One region of the Lysinibacillus sp. F12 genome, then DNA from elsewhere that is predicted to be linked to it. Evidence: riboswitches for the same ligand, from Rfam matches in the RefSeq annotation. Region 1 holds a riboswitch; each other region holds the start of a gene.

Region 1 (6,254 bases):
TACCGTGAAAGAGTCAGCGTATGCCCAAAGCTTAACGAAGCGCTTTGTCAAAGGGATGCTGACAGGGCCAGTGACCATTTTAAATTGGTCCTTTGTACGTGATGATATTTCTCGGAAAGATGTGGCCTATCAAATTGCTTTAGCACTTTGTAAGGAAGTGAAAGCACTAGAAACGGCAGGTATCTCCATTATTCAAGTGGATGAACCAGCACTAAGAGAAGGGCTACCTCTTCGTAAAGAAAATTGGGGGGCTTACCTAGACTGGGCAATCAATGCCTTCAAACTTGCTACCTCGAGTGTAAAAGATACAACACAAATTCATACACATATGTGTTACTGCGAATTTAACGATTTCATAGAACCCATTAGTGCGCTAGATGCTGATGTGATTTCTATTGAAACATCACGAAGCCATGGAGAGCTTATTTCTTCACTTCAAGTGCATCCTTATACAAAAGGGATTGGATTAGGTGTATACGATATTCATAGTCCACGTGTGCCGAGTGAGGGAGAAATGTTAGCCATCATGAGAGATAGTTTACAAGTTTTAGACAAACATCAATTTTGGATTAATCCGGACTGTGGCTTAAAAACAAGGAAAGAGCCAGAAACAATAGCGGCTTTAGCTAATATGGTGGCTGCTACCAAACTATTGCGTCAGGAGGTGAAGGAATCTATATCGAGATAACGAGAGATAAAAGGAGTTAAGCAAAGATCAGGTTATCTGCCTGGTCTTTTTGTATCTGTTTATTATATTCAGAAAATAAAATTGACGTGAACATTTGAGCATGTTATGTTTATTACTAATTTCAAATATTGCATTACAAGTTTGAATGAAATTATTTTTCGTTCGATTAAAAGGAAAATGGGTGTAAATCCCATGCTGTCCCGCAGCTGTAAATGAGGAGTTTTGTTTCGATGACCACTGAGTTTTTTCTTGGGAAGGTGAAGCAAAATGATGATTCATAAGCCAGAATGCCTGCTTGTAAGAAGATTCATTGATGATCTACGAAAGATAGGGAGATGGATGGTAGCTTACGTATTGTAGGTTTATCTGTCCTTATTCTTGTAGAATAAGGTTTTTTTATGCCTTCTTTCTATTCAATTTGTAGATATGAACAGGGAATAGAGATAGGAGATAAAAAATGAGATGGACGAAGTATTTACTGCCTTACATGCTTGTTTTGACCTTCAGTTTTCTTGCAGGTTGTACAAGCACGGAAAAAGACAAAGGAAACTCAGCATCAACTGAACAGACAGATGAAAAAATGATTACGATTGGTTGGCCATTAGATGTAGGCCCATTAAACCCCCATACATATTTACCAAATCAGATGACTGCTCAAGCAATGGTTTATGAATCTTTAGTGGCGTATAACGATGATGGGACAATTACGCCAAAGCTAGCAGAAAGCTGGGTCATCTCAGAGGATAAAACTGCTTATACGTTCCATTTACGCAAGGATGTTAACTATTCGGATGGGACTGCCTTTAATGCTGATAATGTGATTCGCAATTTTGATGCGGTATTAGCGAATCGTGACATGCATTCTTGGATGGGCATGGTCAACCATATAAAAGAGGTCGTCAAAGTAGATGAATCAACAATACGTTTGCAATTAGACGAACCGTATTACCCTGTGTTAAACGAATTAGCCTTTGTCAGACCATTCCGTTTTTTAGGGGATAATGGCTTCCCAGACGGCGATAAGACAAATGATTCCATTCAATCAGCTATTGGCACAGGGCCATGGGTTTTAACCGACTATAAAAAAGATGAATATGCTTTATTTAGCCGTAATGAACATTATTGGGGAGAAAAGCCTCTCGTAGATAAAATAAAGGTTAAAATCATCCCAAATTCGGAATCCATTTCGTTAGCCTTTGAAAATGAAGAATTAGATGTCATTTATGGGCGAGGGGTTATTAGTTTAGATAACTATACGTATTTAAGAGATAGTGGCAAATATAGAACAGCTACATCTGAGCCACTGTCTACGAAAGCATTACTGTTCAATACACAGTCTGGACCGTTAGCTGAGCTAAAGGTTCGACAAGCAATGCAATATGCTATCAATAAGGAACAAATGGTAGAAAGCATTACACATGGTACAGAAAAAGTGGCTAACACGCTATTTTGGGAAGCAATTCCATATGCCAATATTGATTTAGCCCCCATTATATATAATCCTGAAAAAGCACAGAAATTGCTAGAGGAAGCTGGATGGACGCTACAGAAGGGTGAAAAAATTCGTTCAAAAAATGGTCAACCCCTTACATTAGATTTAATCTATATTGCTACTGATGCCATTCAAAAACCTATGGCAGAGTTAATGCAGGGCGAGCTAGCGAAAATAGGCGTACAGTTAAATATTGAAGGCGCCGATGTGATGGTCGGTCTGCAAAAATTAATGGATGATCAGGTTGATATTAACTTCTGGCGAACTAATGGACCGCCGACTGATCCACATAGCTTTGCAAATGAATCAGCTACACCAAATGCTAGTGGTGTTTATGAAGCAAAATTAGGCTTACCAAATACTCAAGAAATCGATACTAACATACATCAATTATTAGTCGGGACCGATGAAGAAGAACGCGTGCAGCTATACACGGATATTTTAACAATGTTCCACAAACAAGCATTGTTCTATCCAATATCGTATGAAACGAATCAAGTTATTTATCAACCATATATGAAGGATTTTGCACCACGTGCTTCTGAGTATGACATTCCATATGCACAAATGGATAAAGAAAACTAAGTATGAAAGAGAGAGTGTGTCGAACCAGGACAACTCTCTTTTTATCATCGGATGAAATAGGAAGTGACGACATGTACGAATCGACTTGGATGTTTTGTGTAAAAAGAATTCTCACACTTCCATTTGTATTAGTAGGCGTATCTATTCTGACCTTTGTGTTTATTCGTTTCGTACCAGTAGAACCAGCAGAGGTCATTCTTCGACTTGCAAGAATAGCCCCAACACCAGAGGCTATACAAGCTTTACGAGAAGAATTAGGGACAGATAAGCCTTTTATCATGCAATATCTGCTATGGGTAAAAGGCGTTTTACAGCTAGACTTTGGGACATCTTTTGTTAGTAAATTACCCGTTGGTGATGAGCTATTTGCTAAGCTACCCGCTACCATCGAATTAGCTTTAGTAGCATTTATCCTTATTTTAACCTTTAGTATTCCGTTAGGGGTTGTGAGTGCATTATATAAGCATTCCTTTATCGATAAAATCATTCGATTATTTACAGTCCTAAGTGTTTCCATTCCAACATTTTGGTTAGGGTTTATCCTACTTTATCTATTCAGTTTAAAACTTGGGATTTTTCCGACGAATGGAAAAGGTTCAGGAGCACATTTAGTTTTACCAGCTTTCACATTAGCTTTACCTACAATCGGATTGTTCTCACAGTTTATCCGCTCTGCCATCATTGAAGAATACGAGCAGCCCTATGTAAAATATGCACAGCTTAGAGGCTTAAAAAAATCGGTCATTCTCATCCGACACGTGGGGAGGAATGCTGCCATACCGATATCAACTTTGTTAGGGATGACACTCGGAAATTTGCTAGGTGGGGCTGTCATTGTAGAGCAAGTATTTAGTTGGCCTGGACTCGGTAGATATTTAATAGAATCCATAACGAATCGTGATTACCCCGTTGTACAATGCTATGTGTTGGTGATCGCTGTCATCTATGTGCTCGCCAATCTAGGCACAGATGTATTGCATCGTTTATTGGATCCTCATCTGATGATGAAGAATAGGAGAGAGTAAAGTGAACTTAGAACGTATACATATGAGAAGATTTATGAGTCTCACTATACTAATCATCATTGGTTTACTAGGACTGTTTGCCCCACTCATGATGCCTCATGACCCTTTAGCAGTTGATATTTCTAAGAATTTTCTAGCACCTTCATGGGACTATCCATTAGGAACAGACCATTTAGGAAGATGTGTCTTCTCACGATTGCTTTTAGGGATTCGGTATTCTTTAGGTGCGGCGCTCGTCATACAAATAGTTGCTATTGTAGTAGCGATCCTGTTGGGCGCATGGGTCTCTTTAAAAAGAGGTATAATAGATGCGCTATTTATTCGGATATGCGATATTTTATTAGCTTTTCCAACACTTGTACTAGCATTTGGGCTTTTAGGTGTATTAGGGCCAAGCTTAAAAAATGTGTTAATCGCACTTATTTTGACACAGCTTATTTATTATTCAAGACTAATTCGAAGTTTATTTATCGGCATGAATGAAAAGGATTTTATTCTAGCGGCAAGAATAAGCGGTACTACAGGTGTGAAATTAATTATTCGTCACTATCTCCCTCATGTTTGGCCTCCTATTGTAACGATTGTTGCATTAGATATGGGAAAGGTTATTTTAGAGATTGCAGGCTTTTCCTTTATAGGGCTTGGCGTGCAGGCTCCCACTCCTGAGTGGGGAATGATGGTAAATGAAGGGAAGCAATATATCCGCCAACATCCCGAATTAATGCTATATCCTGGGCTTACTATCGTTCTAGTTGTCCTAGTATGTAATGTTTTGGCAAGTAGTTTAAAGACGCCTGACCAGTAAAGGGGAAGTTATGAAGAAAGTTTTAGAAGTGAAAGACTTATCGGTCAAAATTGGAGAACAAAATATTTTAAACGCCATTCATCTGACAGCCTATCAAGGCCGCGTTTTGGGGATTATTGGCGAAAGCGGTAGTGGGAAAACCATGCTTTGCCAAGCTATCATGCAAGCCTTACCGTCTAGAGCGCAGATTATCAAAGGGCACATATTCTACCATCAACAAGATTTATTGAAGATAAATGCTGCTCAAATGAGAGCTTATCGTGGAAGACATCTATCTATTATTATGCAAAATCCTTCGACTGCCTTTGACCGTGTGCAAACCATTGAAAGTCATTTTCGTGAATCATTAAAGGCTCATTTTGTTATAACTAAAAATGAAATTAGACAAATTGCTATGGAAAGCATGTCAAAAGTTAATTTACCTAATCCCGAGAAACTTTTACACTATTATCCATTCCAATTAAGTGGGGGAATGCTACAGCGTGTAATGATTGCTTTGTCACTCGCAATTCAAGCCTCGGTATACATAGCTGATGAGCCAACGACAGCTCTTGATACAGTCAACCAAAAACAGGTATTGACATTATTTGATCGGATTCGCCTGGAAACACAGGCAGCCATACTTCTTGTGACGCATGATTTAGGCGTTATTGCTGAACTAGCTGATGATGTAGCCGTGATGTATAAGGGGGAACTAATTGAACAAGCGAATGTCTATGATTTTTTTGATGCACCACAGCATCCTTATACAAAGAAACTATTACAATCCCGAATGATGTTTTAGAGGTGAAAAAATTGAAGCTACTAGAAGTGAGAAATATTGAGAAGAACTATGCACATAGACCGTTCATATTCAAGCGAAGACAGGATGCTCCTGTATTACAGAAAGTATCATTTTCACTTCAGGAGGGGGAATGCTTAGGCATTGTTGGACAAAGTGGCTCAGGAAAAAGCACATTGGGCCGAATTATATTAGGAATGGAAAGGCCAACAGCCGGTGAGGTTCTATTTCAAGGGGTTAATCTTTATGATGCCACTAGCCAACAGAAAAAAATGATACGGAGAGATTTACAAGCAGTCTTCCAAAATAGCTATCATTCATTAAATCCAAAGCACACTATTTTTCAAATTTTAGAGGAACCGTACCTAAATTTCGAGCATTATAGCTCAGCTGAGAGACACTATAAGGTAAAGGAATTACTTAATCATGTAGAGTTAGAAAAATCTATTGCCGAAAAGTATCCTTCCCAGCTTAGTGGGGGACAACAACAGCGTGTGAACATTGCAAGAGCGCTTGCCTTACATCCAAAATTAATTGTTTTAGATGAACCCATTAGTAGTTTAGATATGATTTTGCGAAAACAAATCATTCAATTACTGCAGACACTACAAAAGGATTTGCAACTTGCATACATTTTCATTTCTCATGACTTACAGGCTACACGCTTTATTTCAGATCGCATCCTCGTCATGCAAAATGGTCAGCTAGTAGAGGAAATCATGAAAGGTGAACCATTTAAGCATTCCGCATCACTTGAGCTATACAACGCGATTTTGCCCAGTCACCCTCGCGAAAGAATTCACAAGAATACTAGTTTGGAATGATCTGAAATGTCTTTGCGAAGAAAGTCCTTATTAAAATTCTTACATTGTTATTTG
Region 2 (6,254 bases), on a different contig from region 1:
GGATTAGGTAAATTAACTTTTGACATGCTTTCCATAGCAATTTGTCTAATTTCATTTTTAGTTATAACAAAATGAGCCTTTAATGATTCACGAAAATGACTTTCAATGGTTTGCACACGGTCAAAGGCAGTCGAAGGATTTTGCATAATAATAGATAGATGTCTTCCACGATAAGCTCTCATTTGAGCAGCATTTATCTTCAATAAATCTTGTTGATGGTAGAATATGTGCCCTTTGATAATCTGCGCTCTAGACGGTAAGGCTTGCATGATAGCTTGGCAAAGCATGGTTTTCCCACTACCGCTTTCGCCAATAATCCCCAAAACGCGGCCTTGATAGGCTGTCAGATGAATGGCGTTTAAAATATTTTGTTCTCCAATTTTGACCGATAAGTCTTTCACTTCTAAAACTTTCTTCATAACTTCCCCTTTACTGGTCAGGCGTCTTTAAACTACTTGCCAAAACATTACATACTAGGACAACTAGAACGATAGTAAGCCCAGGATATAGCATTAATTCGGGATGTTGGCGGATATATTGCTTCCCTTCATTTACCATCATTCCCCACTCAGGAGTGGGAGCCTGCACGCCAAGCCCTATAAAGGAAAAGCCTGCAATCTCTAAAATAACCTTTCCCATATCTAATGCAACAATCGTTACAATAGGAGGCCAAACATGAGGGAGATAGTGACGAATAATTAATTTCACACCTGTAGTACCGCTTATTCTTGCCGCTAGAATAAAATCCTTTTCATTCATGCCGATAAATAAACTTCGAATTAGTCTTGAATAATAAATAAGCTGTGTCAAAATAAGTGCGATTAACACATTTTTTAAGCTTGGCCCTAATACACCTAAAAGCCCAAATGCTAGTACAAGTGTTGGAAAAGCTAATAAAATATCGCATATCCGAATAAATAGCGCATCTATTATACCTCTTTTTAAAGAGACCCATGCGCCCAACAGGATCGCTACTACAATAGCAACTATTTGTATGACGAGCGCCGCACCTAAAGAATACCGAATCCCTAAAAGCAATCGTGAGAAGACACATCTTCCTAAATGGTCTGTTCCTAATGGATAGTCCCATGAAGGTGCTAGAAAATTCTTAGAAATATCAACTGCTAAAGGGTCATGAGGCATCATGAGTGGGGCAAACAGTCCTAGTAAACCAATGATGATTAGTATAGTGAGACTCATAAATCTTCTCATATGTATACGTTCTAAGTTCACTTTACTCTCTCCTATTCTTCATCATCAGATGAGGATCCAATAAACGATGCAATACATCTGTGCCTAGATTGGCGAGCACATAGATGACAGCGATCACCAACACATAGCATTGTACAACGGGGTAATCACGATTCGTTATGGATTCTATTAAATATCTACCGAGTCCAGGCCAACTAAATACTTGCTCTACAATGACAGCCCCACCTAGCAAATTTCCGAGTGTCATCCCTAACAAAGTTGATATCGGTATGGCAGCATTCCTCCCCACGTGTCGGATGAGAATGACCGATTTTTTTAAGCCTCTAAGCTGTGCATATTTTACATAGGGCTGCTCGTATTCTTCAATGATGGCAGAGCGGATAAACTGTGAGAACAATCCGATTGTAGGTAAAGCTAATGTGAAAGCTGGTAAAACTAAATGTGCTCCTGAACCTTTTCCATTCGTCGGAAAAATCCCAAGTTTTAAACTGAATAGATAAAGTAGGATAAACCCTAACCAAAATGTTGGAATGGAAACACTTAGGACTGTAAATAATCGAATGATTTTATCGATAAAGGAATGCTTATATAATGCACTCACAACCCCTAACGGAATACTAAAGGTTAAAATAAGGATAAATGCTACTAAAGCTAATTCGATGGTAGCGGGTAGCTTAGCAAATAGCTCATCACCAACGGGTAATTTACTAACAAAAGATGTCCCAAAGTCTAGCTGTAAAACGCCTTTTACCCATAGCAGATATTGCATGATAAAAGGCTTATCTGTCCCTAATTCTTCTCGTAAAGCTTGTATAGCCTCTGGTGTTGGGGCTATTCTTGCAAGTCGAAGAATGACCTCTGCTGGTTCTACTGGTACGAAACGAATAAACACAAAGGTCAGAATAGATACGCCTACTAATACAAATGGAAGTGTGAGAATTCTTTTTACACAAAACATCCAAGTCGATTCGTACATGTCGTCACTTCCTATTTCATCCGATGATAAAAAGAGAGTTGTCCTGGTTCGACACACTCTCTCTTTCATACTTAGTTTTCTTTATCCATTTGTGCATATGGAATGTCATACTCAGAAGCACGTGGTGCAAAATCCTTCATATATGGTTGATAAATAACTTGATTCGTTTCATACGATATTGGATAGAACAATGCTTGTTTGTGGAACATTGTTAAAATATCCGTGTATAGCTGCACGCGTTCTTCTTCATCGGTCCCGACTAATAATTGATGTATGTTAGTATCGATTTCTTGAGTATTTGGTAAGCCTAATTTTGCTTCATAAACACCACTAGCATTTGGTGTAGCTGATTCATTTGCAAAGCTATGTGGATCAGTCGGCGGTCCATTAGTTCGCCAGAAGTTAATATCAACCTGATCATCCATTAATTTTTGCAGACCGACCATCACATCGGCGCCTTCAATATTTAACTGTACGCCTATTTTCGCTAGCTCGCCCTGCATTAACTCTGCCATAGGTTTTTGAATGGCATCAGTAGCAATATAGATTAAATCTAATGTAAGGGGTTGACCATTTTTTGAACGAATTTTTTCACCCTTCTGTAGCGTCCATCCAGCTTCCTCTAGCAATTTCTGTGCTTTTTCAGGATTATATATAATGGGGGCTAAATCAATATTGGCATATGGAATTGCTTCCCAAAATAGCGTGTTAGCCACTTTTTCTGTACCATGTGTAATGCTTTCTACCATTTGTTCCTTATTGATAGCATATTGCATTGCTTGTCGAACCTTTAGCTCAGCTAACGGTCCAGACTGTGTATTGAACAGTAATGCTTTCGTAGACAGTGGCTCAGATGTAGCTGTTCTATATTTGCCACTATCTCTTAAATACGTATAGTTATCTAAACTAATAACCCCTCGCCCATAAATGACATCTAATTCTTCATTTTCAAAGGCTAACGAAATGGATTCCGAATTTGGGATGATTTTAACCTTTATTTTATCTACGAGAGGCTTTTCTCCCCAATAATGTTCATTACGGCTAAATAAAGCATATTCATCTTTTTTATAGTCGGTTAAAACCCATGGCCCTGTGCCAATAGCTGATTGAATGGAATCATTTGTCTTATCGCCGTCTGGGAAGCCATTATCCCCTAAAAAACGGAATGGTCTGACAAAGGCTAATTCGTTTAACACAGGGTAATACGGTTCGTCTAATTGCAAACGTATTGTTGATTCATCTACTTTGACGACCTCTTTTATATGGTTGACCATGCCCATCCAAGAATGCATGTCACGATTCGCTAATACCGCATCAAAATTGCGAATCACATTATCAGCATTAAAGGCAGTCCCATCCGAATAGTTAACATCCTTGCGTAAATGGAACGTATAAGCAGTTTTATCCTCTGAGATGACCCAGCTTTCTGCTAGCTTTGGCGTAATTGTCCCATCATCGTTATACGCCACTAAAGATTCATAAACCATTGCTTGAGCAGTCATCTGATTTGGTAAATATGTATGGGGGTTTAATGGGCCTACATCTAATGGCCAACCAATCGTAATCATTTTTTCATCTGTCTGTTCAGTTGATGCTGAGTTTCCTTTGTCTTTTTCCGTGCTTGTACAACCTGCAAGAAAACTGAAGGTCAAAACAAGCATGTAAGGCAGTAAATACTTCGTCCATCTCATTTTTTATCTCCTATCTCTATTCCCTGTTCATATCTACAAATTGAATAGAAAGAAGGCATAAAAAAACCTTATTCTACAAGAATAAGGACAGATAAACCTACAATACGTAAGCTACCATCCATCTCCCTATCTTTCGTAGATCATCAATGAATCTTCTTACAAGCAGGCATTCTGGCTTATGAATCATCATTTTGCTTCACCTTCCCAAGAAAAAACTCAGTGGTCATCGAAACAAAACTCCTCATTTACAGCTGCGGGACAGCATGGGATTTACACCCATTTTCCTTTTAATCGAACGAAAAATAATTTCATTCAAACTTGTAATGCAATATTTGAAATTAGTAATAAACATAACATGCTCAAATGTTCACGTCAATTTTATTTTCTGAATATAATAAACAGATACAAAAAGACCAGGCAGATAACCTGATCTTTGCTTAACTCCTTTTATCTCTCGTTATCTCGATATAGATTCCTTCACCTCCTGACGCAATAGTTTGGTAGCAGCCACCATATTAGCTAAAGCCGCTATTGTTTCTGGCTCTTTCCTTGTTTTTAAGCCACAGTCCGGATTAATCCAAAATTGATGTTTGTCTAAAACTTGTAAACTATCTCTCATGATGGCTAACATTTCTCCCTCACTCGGCACACGTGGACTATGAATATCGTATACACCTAATCCAATCCCTTTTGTATAAGGATGCACTTGAAGTGAAGAAATAAGCTCTCCATGGCTTCGTGATGTTTCAATAGAAATCACATCAGCATCTAGCGCACTAATGGGTTCTATGAAATCGTTAAATTCGCAGTAACACATATGTGTATGAATTTGTGTTGTATCTTTTACACTCGAGGTAGCAAGTTTGAAGGCATTGATTGCCCAGTCTAGGTAAGCCCCCCAATTTTCTTTACGAAGAGGTAGCCCTTCTCTTAGTGCTGGTTCATCCACTTGAATAATGGAGATACCTGCCGTTTCTAGTGCTTTCACTTCCTTACAAAGTGCTAAAGCAATTTGATAGGCCACATCTTTCCGAGAAATATCATCACGTACAAAGGACCAATTTAAAATGGTCACTGGCCCTGTCAGCATCCCTTTGACAAAGCGCTTCGTTAAGCTTTGGGCATACGCTGACTCTTTCACGGTAATGGATGAAGTCCATTCAACATCTCCATAAATAATCGGAGGCTTCACACAGCGAGAACCATACGAAACCACCCATGCTTTTTCAGTAAAGGCAAAGCCCGTCAGTTTTTCACCGAAATACTCGACCATGTCTGTCCGTTCAAATTCTCCATGAACCAGTACATCTATATCCATATCCTCCTGCAAGTGAATCCAGCGCTTTGTTTCCAGTTCAATAAATGCTTCATAGTCTGTATTCGATATTTGTTTCTTTCGCCAAGCATTCCGATTTCTCTTCACCTCATCAGATTGAGGAAAGCTACCGATTGTTGTTGTAGGGAATAGTGGTAAGGCTAACGCCTGCTGCTGTAATTTTTGACGTTGACTAAAATCACTATGTCGCTCAAAATCCTTTGTGGAGACGGATTGAACGGCTTGCTGGATCATCTTATTTTGACGAATCGGATGATTTTTTAGTGCTTCAATGGCTTTCATACTTTCTGAGAAATTATGACGTCGAGTTCCGTTTTGACCCTTTCTATATTTAGTTAGCTCAGTAATCTCTTCGATTTTTTCATCGGCAAACGCCAGTGCTTGTTTGAGAACAGGGTCCAACTTCTTTTCAAATGAAGTAGATATTGGTACATGTTGCAGGTTACTTGAAGGTTGAATCCACAATTCCTTAGCATCACTTAGTTTTTCAATTGCTTGAATCATGGCATTCGCTTCCGCTAGGTTTGAACGCCATATATCACGACCATTGACCACCCCAATGGCTAAAACTTTATCTGGAGGGAAACCATATTGTCGAAGTGACTCCATATTCCCTTTATAGCCATGTACAAAATCTAAGCCAAATCCTTGTACAGGCAGTGTAATTAATGTTTCATAGGAGCATAATGCTTCAAAGTATGTTTGTAGCATTAGTTTTGCTGCTGGAACTGTCATCATCAATTGAGCATAGATTTCTTGAACTAGCTTCAGTTCTGCTGAGTCAAGTGTCGTCACTAAAGAAGGCTCCTCTATTTGAATCCATTCGGCACCTGCATCTACTAATTCTTGAATAATCTGGGCATAGAGAGGTATTAAGGCTAATAAGTATTCGACCTGCGTTAATTTATTGTAGCCCTTAGTGAGCTTATAAAATGTATAGGGGCCAATAAGTGTCGGCTTCGCCATAATACCGAACGCTTCCTTTGCCTCTAAAAAGTCTGCTAATACCTTATTTTCTGTTAGCTGCAACGGTTGTCCT
Region 3 (6,254 bases), on a different contig from region 1:
CGAGCGCCTCACATTTTTCCATATTGTCAAGTCGTGGGAGCATACGAGCAATGACTCTTGTGTTTTCTAAGCCTTGTAAAACTTTCGTAAATGTAGCAAGCGTTTTACTGCCTGTTGTCAGCATAATGACACCACGCTTTTCAGCTGCTAACTGAGCCGCCTCTTCATAATCCTTTACAACTGTAATAAGTGGGTGAGCATAATGCTCATGGGCACGTTCATAGCGGATATATGGTACTTGCGCTTTTTCAGCTGCTGCCATAGCATTTTTCGATGCCTCTTCAGCAAATGGATGAGAGGCATCTACGACCAATTGAAAGCCTTGTTCCATTATAATAGTCGCCATTTCTTCCGCTGTTAGTCTCCCTATTAAGGAAGGCAAGCCAACGTCAGCAAGACTAGAGGCTGCCGATTCCGTCACAACAGTGGCAGTTACAGCATGACCTGTACTTTGCAATTCAAGGCCCAGATTTCTTGCATCACTCGTCCCTGCTAACATGAAAATCATTTAACGGGCTCCTTTTCATGATGATGATGGTCATGGTCATGGTCATGGTCGTGGTGGTGGTCATGTCCATGATCGTGATGATGATGGTGGTGGTCATGTCCATGATCGTGATCATGATGGTGATGATGATGTGCATGTCCATGAATAGCAGCGTAAGCACGATAATCTTCAAGATCTTGCATACCTGTAGATGTACCATTCATCGCTTGCTCAATACGCTCTAATAAAACATTTTGTAAACGTTCGTGGTAGCCAAAGTAGTTGGCAATTTGAATTTCACATGCAGGAAATTGCTCATTGAATTTCTCACACATAACATGCATACGCTCCATTAAAATACCAGTGAATAAAAAGTAAGGAAGCATGATTATTTTCTTAGCACCTAGTTTGACGCAGCGTTCAATGCCTTCTTCAACACGTGGGTCCGTTACACCCATAAAGGCACTTTCTACGTATTTAACAGGTAGTTTTTCCCATAGCAATCGTGTGATTTTATAAAAGTCCCCATTTGCATAAGGATCACTGCCACCTCGAGCAATTAATAAAACGGCTGTATCTTCCTGTTCTTGTTCTGTATTAAATCCAATTTCAACTAAACGATCTTGTAATATCGCAAATATTTCTTCATGAATGCCAATTGTTTGACCATATGTGAATGTGATATTCGGATAATGCTCACGGGCATGCTCGATTTCTGCCGGGATATGTAGCTTGGAATGACCTGCATGAAGTAATATAATCGGGATTACATGTACCTCTGTAGCACCCTTTTTCACACAATTTGTAATACCTTCTTCAATGTTAGGAGAAGCAAATTCTAGGAAACATGTTTCTACTAGATATTGTTCATCAATGCGAGATGTCATTTGCTCGATAAATGTACGTACCTCATCATTTCCTGCTGCTAAACGGCTACCATGGCCAACAAATAATATAGCTTTCATCTCTTTTCTCCTCACTAGTCGCCGCACGGAGCTGGCTCTATTTTTATTTTGGAAGACATATCTTGATACGTAAAATGCAATATCTTTTTCACACGCTTGAAGTATTTAAATAAGCGTTCGTTTGGATGCGCATTGGCTTTATATTCTTCAATAATATCTGTAATTAAAGGAATCAATTGTTCAGGCTCCAAGCCTTCTACAACAGGCTGTGCTGCATGAGCCGTACGTCCGACTGGTTTCGCTCCAATAAAGACATCAAATTTACTTTTACGATAGACAATCCCAATATCGTCAAATACTGCTCGATAACAAGCCATCCCACAGCCATTAAAGCCAATATTTAATGTTTTCGGTAAAGACAGACCACCAAGCTTTTCTTGAATTTCCTCCGCATATGGTATGGAATCTGCTTTTTCACCGTAGCAAAAATCGCAAGCCTTCAACGACAATACATCACCAATTGGTGCTAATAAAAAGCCTACTTGCTGTAATTTTTCAGTGATGCGTTCAGGCGTAGTTGTAGGTATTTTTAAATGGATTTGATGATCTGGTGTGTATTCCATCGATCCATCTTCGCCTACGACCTCTGCTAACGTCATCATTTGCTGTGGTGTAAAAAATTTATTGGCCACTCCAGGGCTCACTGCTAATTCAAAAATGGATTCTATTTTTTGTTGTACAAGCTTTGGAGTAACCTTGATAGCATTTGTTCCCTTTACCATTGCAAGTGCCGCTGTAGCCATTTCAAGTGCCGTTTTTTTCGGCTTTGGCATAACGGCTACACTGGGTTTATTCATTCGCCCTGCATTGGGGTCTGCCGCAAAGTCATTGCGTGCTGTTCCTGTCTCTTGATTCATCGCCCATGGCTCATTTTCTTCCCGTAAACGTTGATGTGGACGTAATGGCTGCTTTTCCTCGCCAAGTGTATATTTACGTTGGTAGCCACGTGGCGTAATCATTTTATTATCATAGAAAAACGTAGATGAGTTTCCGATAATGACGGTTGTCAGCATACCGATATCATGTTCCAACATGTCTGCCAATGTGGTCATCGTCACTTCTTGACGTTCTCGATAGGCACTTTTCACAAGCCCTACTGGAGTGTCAGGTGAACGATATTCTAAAAGAATTCGCTGTGCTTCGACAATTTGTCTTGTACGGCGACCGCTTTTAGGATTGTATAGAGCAATGACAAAATCGGCCATTGCTGCAGCTTCCACACGCTTCGCAATTAAATTCCACGGAGTGAGGTGGTCACTTAAACTAATGGTACAAGCATCATGCATAATCGGTGCACCAAGTAAACTAGCACATGAATTGATAGCTGAAATACCCGGGACAATCTCGACTTCAATACCAGTTGCCTCTGTCCAGCCTAGCTCAATTAAAACTTCATACACTAATCCCGCCATACCATAAACGCCCGCATCTCCACTCGAAATGACCGAAACTATACTTCCTGCCTCTGCTTGACGAACTGCCTCCTGAGCACGGGACACTTCTTCTGTCATGCCTGTACTGACAATAGATTTTGCACTCACTAAATCTTGAATCAGCTCAACATAGGTTTTATAGCCTATGATCATATCACTTTGTTGTAAAGCCTCTACTGCACGTGTCGTAATATGCTTAAAGTCTCCAGGTCCAAAGCCTACTACGAAAATTTTCCCTTTTTGCGCCATGTTTTTACCCCTCTTTCACCTTTTCAATCCCTTTAATGGCTGTCGTTTGCGCTGTTCGCTGCAATGTCCCTTCCCGAAGTGTATAAACATGATCGTTATGTAAGGATTCATGATGCAAATCCTGTACAAGTGTTCTAGCATGCTCCGTTGATGGTACACGGTACCAATTCCCCTGGGGGTAAGCAATAACCACACAAGCATCCTTACATCGTCCATTACAGCGTGTTCTTGTCGTATGTATTTCTTTATCTAGTGCGTTTCGCTGTATTTCGTCCCGTATAGCTTGGGTAATTTCTTCTCCATCCTTGTTCATACAGCTACTGCCATTGCAAATAAAGAGATGTGTTTTCATCCCCTCTAAATTCCACGTTGTCATTTTATGTCTCCCCTCTTTTGCTTTTGGAAAAAGAAAAACCTTTACTCTCCCGAAGAGTAAAGGTTTGTAGAAGCCAAATAAAAACGAATAGACTGAAAGACAGATCCTCGCTTTTGCTTCAACTTCTCCCTCCGAAAAGTTTGCATGCACAATCTGATAAGCAGGTTTCCTGACTTAAGCTTCATTTTACTGTCGCACCTTCCCTAGTTTGCACAGGTGGCATTGCGATTTCATCAGCTATTACAGTAGCGGGGGCTGTATTGGACTTTCACCAATTTCCCTATTATCTCGAGTTTTTCGAGCACTTATCGACGTTTTATATGAAATTTTTAATTGTATATTTAATAGAAAACTGTCTTAATCATATCTTATTATTTTAAAATTTCAATATTTCTTTAAAAATTCATGACAAATTTATCAATTTTATCAGAGAGTTTTTGGTTATTTAAAATTGGTGTTGTTCCCTTTTATTCTCAAAATCCTTAGTAATCAGAATTTTCGACATTGATAGTCTATTTCAAAATTTTTATAAAAAAGTATAGCATATTTATGGAAATTCGTGGTACACTTTGTCGTGAAATCTCACAACTTACTATTTTTGGTGTAAAATGCTCGTCATTTTACTTAAAAGGGAAGCCGGTTCAAGTCCGGCGCGGTCCCGCCACTGTAATAGGGAGCTTTATAGAAAATGTCACTGTCCAATGGATGGGAAGACCTATAAAGTGTTGAACTAGAGCCAGGAGACCTGCCGAAAATATGTGATCGTTTCATCCTACGAGGATAGGTGTGCGGCTTAGCAGATGAGAATGTTATTTGCTTTTTTAGCTATGCACTTTTCCAACAACGGAAAAGTGCTTTTTTTATTACGCACGCTACATTCTAAAAATCTATTTATAGTTTGGAGGAAGAAAATTGAAGCTGTCTTGGTGGAAACTTAGTTATTTTGTATTGGCTTTTTTAATGGTGCCAAAACGTGCCTTCGCCATGCATATCATGGAAGGTTTTTTACCAATCGAATGGGCTATTTTTTGGTGGGTAATCTCCGTCCCATTTATTATTTTAGGATTGCGCTCTATTCGTAAAACAATCGAAGAAAACCCAGAAACAAAAATGATTCTGGGACTGTCTGGTGCGTTTGCCTTTGTTCTATCAGCCTTAAAAATCCCTTCAGTTACAGGGAGCTGTTCACATCCAACAGGGGTAGGTCTCGGAACAGTCTTATTTGGACCGTTAGCGATGAGTGTCATCGGGACAATTGTTTTATTATTTCAATCTTTACTTTTAGCACATGGTGGAATCACAACATTAGGGGCTAATGCATTTTCGATGGCTATCGTAGGTCCGTTTATCGTCTACTTTGTATTTAAAGGGGCGCAAAAAATGGGGTTATCGTTTTCATTAGCTATTTTCTTTGCGGCTATGCTTGGGGATTTAGGTACATATGTGGTGACTTCTATTCAATTAGCACTTGCTTTCCCATCTGAAGTCGGTGGCTTTATGGCTTCATTTACAAAGTTCGCAAGTATTTTTGCCTTAACACAAATCCCGTTAGCTGTGAGTGAAGGGATATTAACAGTTATTGTCATGAACTTCTTGAAAAAATATAATATTAGCGAATTAAAGTCTTTACGTGTTTTCTCTACAAAGGAGGCGCACTAATATGAAACGAAATTTATTACTATTAGCGATTGTAGTGCTATTGGCCATTATCCCGCTCTTCGTCCAAAAGGGAGCAGAATTTGGCGGAGCTGATGGTGAAGCCGAAGCTGCCATTGGAGAGATTAATGCAGAGTATGAGCCATGGTTTGATAGTTTATGGGAACCGCCTAGTGGTGAAATTGAAAGCTTATTATTCGTGCTACAAGCAGCTATTGGTGCTGGTTTTATCGGCTACTTTATCGGCTATATGCGTGGCAAGCATAAAGAAGGTTAAGAATGATGTTACTCATTGATAAGTATGCGTATCTCAATAAGCTAGCGTACGTTCATCCTCTAGAAAAAATGATATTTTCATTAGGACTACTTTTATTCACGCTTATTATGAGAGAGGAACGACTTTCACTCATTACATTTTTTGTAATGAGTGCTTTTATCATTTGGGGTGCGAAAATCCCACTAAAATACTATGCGAAGCTATTATTACTACCAGGATTTTTCTTATTCACAAGTCTCATCTCCATCCTAATTTCGATAGCGCCAGCAACGCATGTATTACCAGCCCATATGGGATCATTTACGTATACGAGCTGGACAATTTTTATTGGGAGAGCCAGTATCGCTACCGCACAGCAGCTATTCTTTATCGTACTCGGCAGTATAAGCTGCTTATATTTTTTAATTTTAACAACATCTGTACAAGAGATTTGTTATGTGCTTCGCCAATGGAGGCTCCCTCCTTTATTAGTTGAGTTAGTAGAACTCACCTATCGTTTTATTTTTATTTTTTTCGAAAGCATGCAAAAAATTCATTTAGCCCAGCAAGCCCGCCTTGGCCATCATTCACCCATGCAATGGTTACGTTCGATGTCTATGCTGATTGCAGCGTTGTTTATTGAAATGTTTCAGCGTAGTCGAGAGCTTAACAATGCCATGCAGGCACGTGGCGGTGAAACGGTTTATTGGCACGAAACGGCCGTCTATAATAAAAAAAACTGGCTCGGCATGATGGCTATTTTTTTATTCCTTATCGTATATGGAGGATACTTCTCATGACAGCATATTATTTTCAACTGACTAATTTGTCT

Evidence for each region. A riboswitch is a leader RNA that binds a small molecule or an ion and turns the genes downstream of it on or off. The one in region 1 is predicted to bind cobalamin.
Region 2: it holds a riboswitch for cobalamin, as region 1 does, so the genes downstream of both, nikA (nickel ABC transporter substrate-binding protein) here and nikA (nickel ABC transporter substrate-binding protein) in region 1, are expected to answer to the same signal.
Region 3: it holds a riboswitch for cobalamin, as region 1 does, so the genes downstream of both, AC3CH7_RS10215 ((2Fe-2S) ferredoxin domain-containing protein) here and nikA (nickel ABC transporter substrate-binding protein) in region 1, are expected to answer to the same signal.

Annotation. Positions count from the first base shown of each region.
Region 1 covers NZ_JBYMLP010000003.1:677,328-683,581, reverse strand. The annotation lists gene metE (5-methyltetrahydropteroyltriglutamate--homocysteine S-methyltransferase) at 1-688, shown strand, start outside; cobalamin riboswitch at 809-1,001, shown strand; gene nikA (nickel ABC transporter substrate-binding protein) at 1,146-2,765, shown strand; gene nikB (nickel ABC transporter permease) at 2,837-3,790, shown strand; gene AC3CH7_RS17300 (ABC transporter permease subunit) at 3,792-4,595, shown strand; gene AC3CH7_RS17295 (ABC transporter ATP-binding protein) at 4,606-5,379, shown strand; gene AC3CH7_RS17290 (ABC transporter ATP-binding protein) at 5,382-6,200, shown strand; gene AC3CH7_RS17285 (NUDIX hydrolase) at 6,248-6,254, opposite strand, start outside.
Region 2 covers NZ_JBYMLP010000002.1:242,618-248,871, forward strand. The annotation lists gene AC3CH7_RS08205 (ABC transporter ATP-binding protein) at 1-419, opposite strand, end outside; gene AC3CH7_RS08210 (ABC transporter permease subunit) at 430-1,233, opposite strand; gene nikB (nickel ABC transporter permease) at 1,235-2,188, opposite strand; gene nikA (nickel ABC transporter substrate-binding protein) at 2,260-3,879, opposite strand; cobalamin riboswitch at 4,024-4,216, opposite strand; gene metE (5-methyltetrahydropteroyltriglutamate--homocysteine S-methyltransferase) at 4,337-6,254, opposite strand, start outside.
Region 3 covers NZ_JBYMLP010000002.1:632,097-638,350, forward strand. The annotation lists gene cobK (precorrin-6A reductase) at 1-508, opposite strand, end outside; gene AC3CH7_RS10205 (sirohydrochlorin chelatase) at 505-1,452, opposite strand; gene cobJ (precorrin-3B C(17)-methyltransferase) at 1,467-3,134, opposite strand; gene AC3CH7_RS10215 ((2Fe-2S) ferredoxin domain-containing protein) at 3,139-3,510, opposite strand; cobalamin riboswitch at 3,653-3,834, opposite strand; cobalamin riboswitch at 4,093-4,277, shown strand; gene AC3CH7_RS10220 (energy-coupling factor ABC transporter permease) at 4,423-5,169, shown strand; gene AC3CH7_RS10225 (energy-coupling factor ABC transporter substrate-binding protein) at 5,171-5,443, shown strand; gene cbiQ (cobalt ECF transporter T component CbiQ) at 5,446-6,222, shown strand; gene AC3CH7_RS10235 (energy-coupling factor ABC transporter ATP-binding protein) at 6,219-6,254, shown strand, end outside.